2 regions of the Kocuria sp. MNB10 genome follow, and region 1 is predicted to be linked to the other one. Evidence: predicted binding sites of a transcription regulator. Region 1 holds the regulator's gene; the other holds the start of a gene.
The links. The regulator LexA, encoded in region 1, represses DNA repair genes until DNA is damaged. The targets are predictions, from matches to a motif close to TCGAACANNTGTTCGA.

Region 1 (5,786 bases):
CACGTCACGCGGCCCGCTCACGGTTGTCCGAGCTGCTGGACACCGCCGAGCGCATGCTGTCGGCGGACACCGCCCATGACGTCCTGTGGATCTCCCGCGTGGGTCGCTGGTCGCCCACCGAGGGATACGTGGGAGCGTTCGAAGGGGAACCGGCGACCCTGAACATCGCGCCGCTCAGCGTCGCGGGGCCCCTGCGGGAGGGGTTGTTCGACGGGCGCACGGTCGTGCTGACCTCGGCGACCCTGGCCGTGGGGTCATCGTTCTCGTCCACGGCCGGGGCTCTCGGCCTGCAGGGCCCGGGGTCCCCCGCGTGGCGGGGCGTGGACGTGGGCAGCCCCTTCGACTACCGCCGCCAAGGCATCCTCTACGTGGCCAAGCACCTCGCGAAACCCGGCCGTGGCGTCTCGGAGGAGCAACTCGAGGAACTGCTCGGGCTGCTCGAGGCCTCGGGCGGCGGCGCGCTCGGTCTGTTCTCGTCCCGCCGGGCCGCGGAGGACGCGGCGGAGGCGCTGCGCGATCGTACAGAGCTGCCCATCCTGTGCCAGGGGGACGCCTCCCTGCCGTCCCTGGTCAAGGAGTTCACCGACGATCCCTCAGCGAGCCTGTTCGGAACCATGAGCCTGTGGCAGGGAGTGGACGTGCCGGGGCAATCGTGCCGACTGGTCGTGATCGACCGGATCCCGTTCCCGCGCCCGGACGATCCCCTGGGCACCGCCCGCACACGCGCGGCCGAACGGGCAGGCGGCAACGGGTTCATGTCGGTCTCGGCCACCCACGCCGCGGTGCGCCTGGCGCAGGGCGCCGGCCGACTGATCCGTGCGAGCGGGGACAAGGGCGTCGTCGCCGTGCTGGACTCGCGGCTCGCCACGGCGCGCTACGGGTCCTTCCTGGCCCGGTCCCTCCCGCCGCTGTGGCCCACCACGGACCGCTCGACCGTTCTCGGGGCGTTAGAGCGATTGGCGCGCTCCTGAGCGTTCGACGTCGCTGTGCTCACGTCCGTGGTGCCGTCTAGGGAGACGCGCGTTGAGTGCCTCCGTGCGCTCCCCGCCGGATCATGCGCGGGTCGGCGTACGGTATTACGGCGCGCGCCGCAGCCCTGTGAGCGCGGGCCCGTGGTCCGGAGCGCGAGCACGGGCGGTTCCGAGGCGGTGCACGCCGCCGGGTCCCGCGTGACGCGACGCGCGGTTCCCGGAACCGTTCGGAGGGCGAGCTACAGGGAGCGGAAGACCGAGACGACCTTTCCCATCACGGTCGCGTGATCACCCAGGATGGGTTCGTAGCGGGTGTTCTGGGGCAGCAGCCACGTGTGGCCGTCGCGCTGGCGGAAGGTCTTGACGGTCGCTTCGTCGTCCAGCAGGGCAGCCACGACGTCCCCGTTCTGCGCGGAGTTCTGTTGGCGCACCACGACCCAGTCGCCGTCGCAGATGGCAGCGTCGATCATGGAGTCCCCGGAGACCTTGAGCATGAACAACTGGCCGTGACCCACGAACTGCCGTGGCAGGGAGTAGACCTCCTCGACCGATTGTTCGGCGGTGATGGGACCACCGGCGGCGATGCGCCCCACGAGCGGTACGGGGACCATGGCGTCGTCGTCGTCCGCGGCGGGCAGGTCGCCCATGGTGTGCACCGCGGGGGACGCGGCGCCCGATGCGCGGGTCGCCAAGGACTCCACGGAACCCGCGGGCTCGTCGGCCGGCCCCAGGTGGCGGTCGAGTTCCTCCGCGCTCAACGGGCGCAGGACCTCCATGGCGCGGGGTCGGCGCGGATCCCGGCGCAGGTAGCCCCACTTCTCGAGCTGGCCGAGCTGATGGGTCACGCTGGACAGGGACGCCAGACCCACGGTGTCACCGATCTCACGCATGGACGGCGGGTAGCCGCGCGTGGTGATGCAGCGCTGCACGGCACCGAGAATCCGTGCTTGTCGAGGGGTGAGCGTGCGCGGGCGTCGGTCGGACGCCTGCTGATTCGGGGAAGAAGTGCTCACGTGCGGGGTCCTTTCACCGTCCACGCTGTGCACACCCTGCGGTGGGCCGCGGAGGCCGCTTATGCGTGTCGGAGACGTGGGGTCAACTAACTCCTGTGTGACCTCGAGCTTAACCCGCGCGCGTCCCCGGGTTCAAATATGTGTTCGAAAAGGTCCTCGACAGCATTCGTACACCCGTGCTAGAACTGTGGGTAGAGATTCGAAAATGTGTTCTAAATACGCTTCGCGTTCGAACACCGCCACCTTCGGGTGGATCCGGTCAGATCACCAGGAGGTAGCCATGACCGCTCTCACCTTGTCGCGATCCGTTCGTTCCGCCACGGCTGCGTCCTCCGCCGCCGTGCGCGCTCGTACGTCGGCCCGTGCCGCGTCCGTCCAGGCCGCCCCGCGCGCCGCTCATTCGCCGCTGCAGCTCACCCGCCGCGGCCGGTTCTTCCTGATCGGACTGCCCTTCGTCACGGGAGCGGCGGCCCTGTTGGTAGTCGCCGCCGTCTTCCTGCTGCCGCCCACGGTCAAGGCATCCACGGAACCGGCGGGGGCGCCCGTGACCCACGGTGTCACGGTGCAGGCGGACCAGACCCTGTGGGAGATCGCCGCCGTCGCGGACCCGCAGCGGGATACCCGAGAGGTCATGAACGACATCGCCGAGCTCAACGGTCTGACGTCCTCCACCCTGCGCACCGGTCAGGTCCTGGAGGTCCCGTCCCGCTGACGGTGACCCGTCGGTGACGTGATCCGTCGGTGCCAAGTGAGCGACTCCTGGTGCGCCGACAAGCTCCGGGCGGTGTCACGACTGGTCCGGGAATCGACACACCGTGAGACGTCGTGTGACCGGATATGCACTGAGTCCATAGACTGGTCTGGTGAATTCTCGTGATGATTCCCTCGAAGCCCTTCCGCTGCGCGACGACCTGCGGGGCCTGTCTCCCTACGGTGCTCCCCAGCTGGAAGTCCGTGTCGCACTGAACACTAACGAGAACACCCATCCGGTTCCCGAGCCCGTGGTTCGGGCCGTCACGCGGCGCGTCACCGATACCGCGGCGTCCCTGAACCGCTACCCGGACCGGGACTTCACCAATCTGCGGACCGCCCTAGCGTCCTATCTGGGTCACGAGCTGACCGAGGACAATCTGTGGGCCGCCAACGGGTCCAACGAGATCCTGCAGCAGATCCTGCAGGCCTTCGGTGGGCCGGAGCGCTCCGTGTTGAGCTTCGTCCCCACGTACTCGATGTACCCGTTGCTCGCCCTCGGGACCGGAACGCGGTTCATCGCGGGGGAGCGCGCCGCGGACTTCTCCCTGTCCGCGGAGTCGGCGGCACGCCAGGTGGGCGAGCACGCCCCAAACATCGTGTTCCTGTGCTCGCCCAACAACCCCACCGGGACCGCGCTCGGACTGGACGTCGTCGAGGCCGTGTACGAGGCGGGGGAGGACCGCAACACCATCGTCGTCGTGGACGAGGCCTACGCCGAGTTCGCGCGCTTCGGAACCCCCTCGGCGCTAACCCTGCTTCCCGGCCGTCCCCGGCTCATCGTCACGCGCACCATGAGCAAGGCGTTCGCGTTAGCGGGTGCACGGCTCGGGTACTTCGCCGCGGACCGCTCCGTCGCGGACGCTATCCGCCTCGTGCGCTTGCCGTATCACCTGTCCTCAGTGACCCAGGCGACCGCACTGGCCGCACTCGAACACCACGAGACACTGCTCGGCACGGTCGAGGACATCAAGCTGCAGCGCGACCGGATCGTGGACGAGCTCAAGCGACTGGGCCTGACCCCCGCCGAATCCGATTCCAACTTCGTGTTCTTCGAGTGCGGCGGGGACGCCCACGCCATGTGGCAGGGTCTGCTCGACCAGGGCGTCCTCGTGCGGGACGTGGGGATCCCCGGCCACCTACGGGTCACCGCCGGGACGGAAGCGGAGACCACCGCGTTCCTCGAGGCCGTGGAGTCCTACCTCGCCCGGTCCTGAGCCGGACCGTCCGGGCCAATATTCTGAGCCGGCCCGGCTCGTCTCGAACCGTGGGACCGGTCGGGCCGCGGCCCCATGGTTCCACCCCAGCCATCTAGACTGGACCCGCCCGCCGAGCCGTCGCCGGGCGCCGTCCCCGAGGAGATGTCGTCTTTCATGAGCGCAGTCGAGAACCACCGCACCGCCACGGTGGAACGTGTGACCAGTGAATCCACCGTGCGCGTGAGCCTGGACCTGGACGGGACGGGTACGTCCTCGATCGAGACCACGGTGCCGTTCTACAACCACATGCTCACGGCACTGTCCAAGCACTCCCTGATCGACCTGGACATCCAGGCCCACGGGGACACGGACATCGACGTCCACCACACGGTCGAGGACACAGCGATCGTCCTGGGTGATGCGCTGCGCCAGGGACTCGGGGACAAGCGGGGGATCCGCCGTTTCGGGCAGGCCACCGTGCCGCTCGACGAGGCACTCGCGTCCGCCGTGGTGGACGTGTCCGGGCGGCCCTACGTGGTGCACACGGGTGAACCGGAGGGCCAGCAATACCACTTGATCGGTGGTCACTTCACCGGGTCGATGACCCGCCACGTCTTCGAGTCCCTGGCCTACCACGCCCAGTTGTGCCTGCACGTGGAAGTGATCCGCGGCCGCGATCCGCACCACATTGCCGAGGCCCAGTTCAAGGCGCTTGCGCGGGCGTTACGCGAAGCCGTGGAGCCCGACGCCCGCATGGCCGGCGTGGTCCCGTCCACCAAGGGCGCACTGTGAACGGGGCGGAGCAGAACATGACGGAGGCGCCGAGCGTTGTCGTCCTGGACTACGGCGCGGGCAATGTGCGATCTGCCGTGCGCGCCCTCGAGGAGGCCGGCGCGCGGGTGGTGCTGAGCGCCGATCCGCGCGACGTCATGGACGCGGACGGTCTCGTGGTCCCGGGCGTGGGCGCCTTCGCGGCCGTCATGGAGGGATTGCGCGCGGTGGACGCCCCGCGGCTCATCGATCGCCGGTTGAGCGGTGGCCGTCCGGTGCTGGGGATCTGCGTGGGCCTACAGGTCATGTTCGACCGCGGCGTGGAACACGGTCACGAGTCCGAGGGACTGGCACAGTGGCCCGGGACCGTGGAACGCCTCGACGCTCCGGTGGTCCCGCACATGGGCTGGAATGAGGTGCGCCCGCCGGAGGGCTCGGTACTGTTCCGCGGCATCGAGGGCGAGCGGTTCTACTTTGTGCACTCCTACGGGGTGCGGGAGTGGGAATTCGACCAGAGCATTGAGCACATGGCGCCCCCGGGCGTCACCTGGTCCGAGCACGGGGCGCCCTTCGTGGCCGCCGTGGAGAACGGTCCGTTGAGCGCCACGCAGTTCCACCCCGAGAAGTCCTCCGCGGCGGGGATCGCCCTGCTGCGCAACTGGCTGTCCACGCTGCCGCGCACCGGACGCATGGCCGGGCGCATCCCCGCACCGGGTTCGGGGGTCCCGGCATGACCGCATCGGTGCTGCTGCTCGTGGCGGGGGCGTTCTTCGTGGGCGGGGCGATCTCCTTCCATCAGCAGCGCAAGCCGCTGTGGAGCGTGGTGTTGCTCGCGTTTGTGGCCCTCGTGTTGATCGGCTACGGGGGCTACTCGTGGTTCACGAGCGTGTGAACCGGGCGTAGTGCCGTCGTCAACGGGTACGGGGCGCGCGCCGCACCGCGACAATCCAATCAACCACCGGACCACCACGGCGCCCGCGGGCGCCACGTGAGGAGAGACATGACCGAGACCACCGAACGCCGTTTGGAACTGCTGCCCGCGGTGGACGTGCAAGGGGGCCAGGCCGTGCGCCTGGTCCAGG
Region 2 (5,786 bases), 580 kb from region 1:
GCGTGTCCGTTCCCGGGGGTGGAGCGGAGGCATCCGTGGAGCATGAACAGGGCGGTGGTGTCGGCTGTGCCGACGGATGTCGTCATGGGGCCAATCTAACCGCTGTGTGTCGTGGAACACAGGGGTGCTGGCGGACAATGCCGGCGCTCCCGAAAGGGGCACGGACACCATGCCCCGGAACTGCTCCAGGGCATCATCTCCGGGCGCTTCGTCCGGGTGTGCAACGTCCGGACGGTGCCCGAGCGGCGTCGTAGTGTGAAATCATGCGCCAGCGGACGACGACGGACACGGCAGCGCGCCCCGGCGCTGGCAGGGCGCTTTTCGCGGCGATCGCGGGAACGGTTATCGAGTGGTACGACTACGCGTTGTACGGCACCGCGGCCGGGCTCAGCATCGGCCGCTGTTCTTCGCGGGGATGGACTCCGGGGCGTCGCCCAAACGCCGCGGGCTCTACACCTCGTTCGTGCTCTCCGCGCCGCCCGCCGGCATCGTGCTCGCGTGCGTCGCCTTCCTGTGGGCCGCATCCCTGGGCGACGACGCTCTGCTCGCGTGGGCCTGGCGCGTCCCCTTCCTGGTGTCGGTGGTGCTCTTCGCGCTCGCGGTGTTCATCCGGGCCGCGTTCTCGCTGTCGTTCATGACGTCCCCCGAGGTCGGGATGAGCAGGGGCTCCGCGTTGCTGGCCGTGAGCATCGGCGCCGTGGGGGCGTTTCCGCTGTTCTGGGCGCTGTCCTCGGGGGATCTGGTGCTCGCGAGCGTCGCGACCGCCGTGGGGTACGGACTGGTGATCGCGTGCACCTCCGGCTCCCAGGGCGCGCTCCTGGCCGGCCTGTTCCCCACGGCGGAGCGCTTCAGCGGTATCGCGCTGGTGCGCGAGACCAACGGTGCGATCGTGGCGGGTTTCAGTCCGCTGATCGCGGCGGCACTGATCTCCGCGGCCGGCGGCAGCACGTGGGGAGCGGCCTTGTTCCTGGCGGCGTGCTGCCTCAGCCCCGTGCTCGCGGTGCTGCTGATGCGCTCGCGGCAGTATGCATGAGATGCCGGTGGCATGGTCGGCGGGTCCGGGGCGTCGCCCAGGGCGGCGGGCCCGCGGTATTTCCCCGGTCACGGCGCAGAGAATCACCGACCGGGAGGGCCGATAATCGCCTCACGCGTGTTCTGTCATCGCAGCGTGAGGGGTTCCACCGGCTGGCCTGTGACCGCGGCAATCAAGTCGAAGTCCGTGTCCATGGCCAGCACCGTCAGCCCAGCCTTCTCAAAGATCTCACCCACGCCCGTGTGCGGGCATCTCTCCGGTGACCGACACCGCTGTGGCGTCGGTCGCTTATGCGTGTCGGACGATCTTGGCACCGTCTCAGTAGTCGAATAAAGTTTCGAATAATCGGGGAGGGTGAGCCACCATGACGGTGCTGGAGATGACGGAGACCGGGCAGTACGAGGACCCGTGGGACACGGTTCCGGTGATCGGTGCGGGCATGCCGGTGGAGCGTCCCACGGGGCTGGTGGGCGGCTCCACGGACCCCGCCCTCGATGATCTCGCGGTGGTGTGTGACATCACCGGGACGCCGTGTGTGGTGACGTACCGCGGTGAGGAGCATCGCGTCCTGCAGCCCGTCGTTCGCTGGTACGAACGCCGGAATTGGTGGGATGTGGAGGTCCGCGTGCCGCGTGAGAGCCGCACGAGCGCGGTGGATCAGGAGCGGTGGCGGGTGCAGGTCGTCCGGCCCGGGGTGGTTGTCGCACGCACCTTCGAGCTGGTCCGGAACCAGTTCACCGATCAGTGGCGGGTGCTCCGTGTCAGCGCCGCATGAGACCGCCCGTGGTCGCTGTGCGGAGTCCTTCCGTGTCACTTCATGTCGCCCGCGGAGCCGTCCGCGATTGACAGAAGTTCGAATAAAGTTTCGAATATGGGCATGTGGTTCCCCCATCTTCACGTGGCCTCGGCCTTCAGTGCGCACTACGGTGTGGCGCGTCCGGAAGAACTCGCCCGGGCGGCCGCGTCCCAGGGAGCACAGGTCCTCGCGTGCACGGACCGGGACGGCCTCTACGGTGCCGTCAAACACGTGCTGGCATGCCGCGCGCACGGTCTCGCTCCCGTCCTGGGTGTGGACATCGCCCTGCTGCGGACCCCGCGCGCCGGCGCGGGAGGCGCGCAGGGCCGGGCGGCCGGACAGCGACGTCGTCCGGCGGCACCCGTGGTGATCGGCCGGGCGGTGGTCCTGGCCACGGGACGCAACGGGGGAGCCGGGTACGCGGCCCTGTGCCGGGTGGTCTCCGCCGCCCACCGGGCTCATGACCGGCACGCGGCCCACCCCATCGGACTCAGCGCGGAGCAGTTGGCGCGGCACGTGCATCGTGCGGCGCGCCACGGTGATCCCGGGCTCGTGGTGCTGCTCGGCCCGGACTCGGACGTGGGTCGGCTGCTCGTGGGACGGCACTACCACGCGGCGCGCACCGCGCTGAACCGATGGCGTCACGCGCTGCCCGCGGGGACCCTCGTGGTGGAGACGGTGACCCACCTGGCGCCCCAGGGTGCGCCTCTGAGCATGGGGCACGCGGTGCGGATGTTCCAGATCGGGCGGCAGGCGCAGCTGCCCGTGGTGCTCAGCAACGCCGTGCGCTACGCCCACCCGGGGCAGGCCGTGACCGCGGACGTCCTGGATGCCGCCCGGACCTTGATGTCCCTCGACGAACTGGCCGGGGCGGATCGCGGTGTGCTGCAACCCAACGGGCAGGGCTGGCTCAAGGACGGTGACGAGATGAGTCTGCTGGCCCGGGAGATCGCCCTCGCCGCGGACCACGGTCAGGCGGGACACGGCGCGCTGCTCGCGGACACCCACCACCTGGCCCAGCGCTGCCGTCTGGATCCGGAGGGGGATCTCGGGGTGGACCGTCCGGTGATCCCGGAGGCCTCGGTGATCGGGGTGAGCGGTGACCCGGACCGGGAACTGGCCCAGCGTTGCTACGCGGGACTCGCCCGGTTGCATGCCGGCGAGGACTGGGACCGCACCGTGCCCGGACTCAACCGGGAGTCCCTGCGCGGACGGTTGGAACGGGAACTCGCGGTGATCGCCCAGCTCGGCTTCGCCGGGTACTTCCTGACCGTGGGGGAGGTCTCGGAACTGATGAGCGGCATGGGTGTGCGTCACGCCGCCCGCGGTTCCGGGGTCTCGTCCCTGGTGGTCCACCTGTTGGGGATCTCACCGGCGGATCCGCTCGAGTACGACCTCGTCTTCGAGCGCTTCCTTTCCCCGCTGCGCCCCAGCCTGCCGGACATCGACATCGACATGGAGAGCGCGCAACGCCACGCCGTCTACCACCGGATCTTCGAACGCTTCGGCCCCCGCCGCGTCACGCTCATGAGCATGCAGAACGCCTACCGCTCCCGCGGAGCCGTGCGGGACGCCGGACTGGCACTGGGGCTCGAGGCCCAGGAGGTGGACCACGTGGCCACCCAGTTGTGGCGCGTGCCCGGGGGCACCCTGCGGGAGGAGATCGCACGCCGGCCCGAACTCGCCCCGCTCGCGGAGCGGCTGCGCAGCAACCGGCAGTTGGACCTGCTCGTGGATCTCACCGAACGCCTCGACAGACTACCCCGGCACATCTCCATGCATCCGTGCGGGGTGATCCTCTCCGACACCACCCTGTTGCAGCGCACCCCCGTGCAGGCCAGCGGGATCGGGCTGCCCATGTCCCAGTACGACAAGCACGACATGGACCCCATGGGGCTGATCAAACTCGACATACTGGGCGTGCGCATGCAGTCCACCCTGGCCCACGCCGTGGAGGAGATCACCCGGTTGCGACCCCACGAACCCCCGCCCAGCCTCGACACCATGCCCCGGGACGACCCCGACACCTTCCGGCTGATCAGTTCCACCCACACCCTGGGGTGCTTCCAGATCGAGTCCCCCGGGCAGCGGGAACTGATCGGGACCATGGGACCGGAGGAGTTCAACGACCTCGTCGTGGACATCTCCCTGTTCCGCCCCGGGCCCATGCAGGCCGCCATGGTCCGGCCCTACCTCAACGCCCGCCACGGCTGGTCCACGCCCACCTACCCCCACCCGGACCTCCAGGAGATCCTCGCCGAGACCCGCGGGGTGGCCGTCTACCACGAACAGATCATGCGCATCATGGACCGGATGACCGGGTGTGGTCTGGCCCGCGCGGACATCTGGCGGCGACTGCTCGGCTCTGCCTCGGAGGAGCCCGTGGAAACCGCTTTCCGCGACGGCGCCCGCGCTCGCGGCTACGCCCCGGACGTGATCGACACGGTGTGGGGGATCCTGCACGCGTTCGGCAGTTTCGGTTTCTGCAAGGCCCACGCGGTGGCCTTCGCGGTGCCCACCTATCAGTCGGCGTGGTTGAAGACCCATCACCCGGAGGCGTTCATGGCCGGGGTGTGGGAACATGACCCCGGGATGTACCCCGCCCGCCTGCTCGTGGGGGAGGCCCGCCGCATGGGGATCCCCGTGCTGGGCCCGGACGTCAACCGCAGCACGGACCACCACCGGGTGGAGTCGGTCACGCCGCGGCCAGGGACCGTGGTCTCGGGGGACCTGGACCGGGGGATCCCCCACACCCAGGACGGTGCGTGGGGGATCCGCATGTCCCTGGGTTCCATCGCGGGGATCAGCGCCGCGGAGATCGAACGGCTCGTGGCCGCCCAGCCCTACAGCACCCTCGCCGAACTGCGGGTGCGCGCCCGGCCCACCCGGCGCACGCTGCAACGGCTCGCGGAGGCGGGCGCCCTGGACTCCCTGTTGCACCGCGCCGAGACGCGGGCCTCCCACACGGACATGGTCCACTTCCTGCGGGAACAGGCGGATCGGCCTGCGACCGGGCGCGGGACCTCGGCCCGTGCGCAGCCCGGGGAGGGGCAGCTGGCCCTGCCCCTCGGGGACGTGGACCTGGCCGCCCTTCCGGCGCGGCTGCCTGAACCGAGCACGGGGGAGCGGGTCAAAGCGGAGATGGACACCATGCGCATCGAGGTCAGCGCCCACCTCATGGACTCGCACGGTGAGCTCATGCGTTCCTACGGGGCCACCCGCGCCGAGGACCTGTTGGGGTTGCGCAACGGCACCGAGGTGATCGTAGCTGGCGTGCGGGTCTCCACCATGACCCCGCCCATGCGCAGCGGCAAACGCGTGGTCTTCATCTCCTTGGACGACGGCTCCGGGGCCGTGGACTGCACGTTTTTCGACGAGGCCCAGGCCGCCTCCGGTGAGGTACTGTTCGCCCCCACGCTGCTGTTGGTCCACGGCCACACGCGCCGCACGGGCCCGCGGGGGATCGGGATCCAGGCGGCCCAGGCGTGGGACCTTTCCCGCCCGGAGACCCTCCCGGATCCCCGGTCCCTGCTGGGTTCGCGGCCCACACCGTCCCGTCCGCCGCGACCGGAGTCCGCTGAGGGCCCCGGACGACGCCGCAGCCACGGCCCCGAACGGCCCGGTGCCTCCCGGGGCCGCGCTCCCCAGGGGGACAGCGCCGTCGCCGGTGCGCACCCCCGCACCAGAACGGAGGTGAAACCCCAGGTCAGAAGGTGAATAACCGGCGCGCGGCTCGTGCCCCATGGGACACCGGGGCGCCACGTGGCCGTAACGCGGTGACCCTAGCGTGTGACTCACCCACCGCCCGTCGCGGTCGGATGCTCACCGCCCGTAGTAGCCGGACCCCCTCCGCCCGCAGCGGTCGGAACCCTTCGCACCAGGAGCACCACATGACCGAAAACACCTCACGTCCCTCGCGCCGGAACCTGATCACCGGAGGCAGCGCCATCGCGGCCG

Region 2: ACW9PK_RS11875 (DNA polymerase III subunit alpha) is a predicted target of LexA. The motif match lies at 1,887-1,902, and genes of this name have one in related genera.

The regions. Positions count from the first base shown of each region.
Region 1 covers NZ_CM133411.1:319,441-325,226, reverse strand. Annotated here, with positions in the region: gene ACW9PK_RS01420 (ATP-dependent DNA helicase) at 1-971, shown strand, start outside; gene lexA (transcriptional repressor LexA) at 1,211-1,984, opposite strand; gene ACW9PK_RS01410 (LysM peptidoglycan-binding domain-containing protein) at 2,265-2,696, shown strand; gene ACW9PK_RS01405 (histidinol-phosphate transaminase) at 2,848-3,951, shown strand; gene hisB (imidazoleglycerol-phosphate dehydratase HisB) at 4,108-4,725, shown strand; gene hisH (imidazole glycerol phosphate synthase subunit HisH) at 4,743-5,438, shown strand; gene ACW9PK_RS01390 (hypothetical protein) at 5,435-5,596, shown strand; gene priA (bifunctional 1-(5-phosphoribosyl)-5-((5-phosphoribosylamino)methylideneamino)imidazole-4-carboxamide isomerase/phosphoribosylanthranilate isomerase PriA) at 5,705-5,786, shown strand, end outside.
Region 2 covers NZ_CM133411.1:2,608,705-2,614,490, forward strand. Annotated here, with positions in the region: gene ACW9PK_RS11860 (putative quinol monooxygenase) at 1-86, opposite strand, end outside; gene ACW9PK_RS11865 (hypothetical protein) at 416-1,033, shown strand; gene ACW9PK_RS11870 (hypothetical protein) at 1,398-1,808, shown strand; gene ACW9PK_RS11875 (DNA polymerase III subunit alpha) at 1,911-5,546, shown strand; gene ACW9PK_RS11880 (metallophosphoesterase family protein) at 5,720-5,786, shown strand, end outside.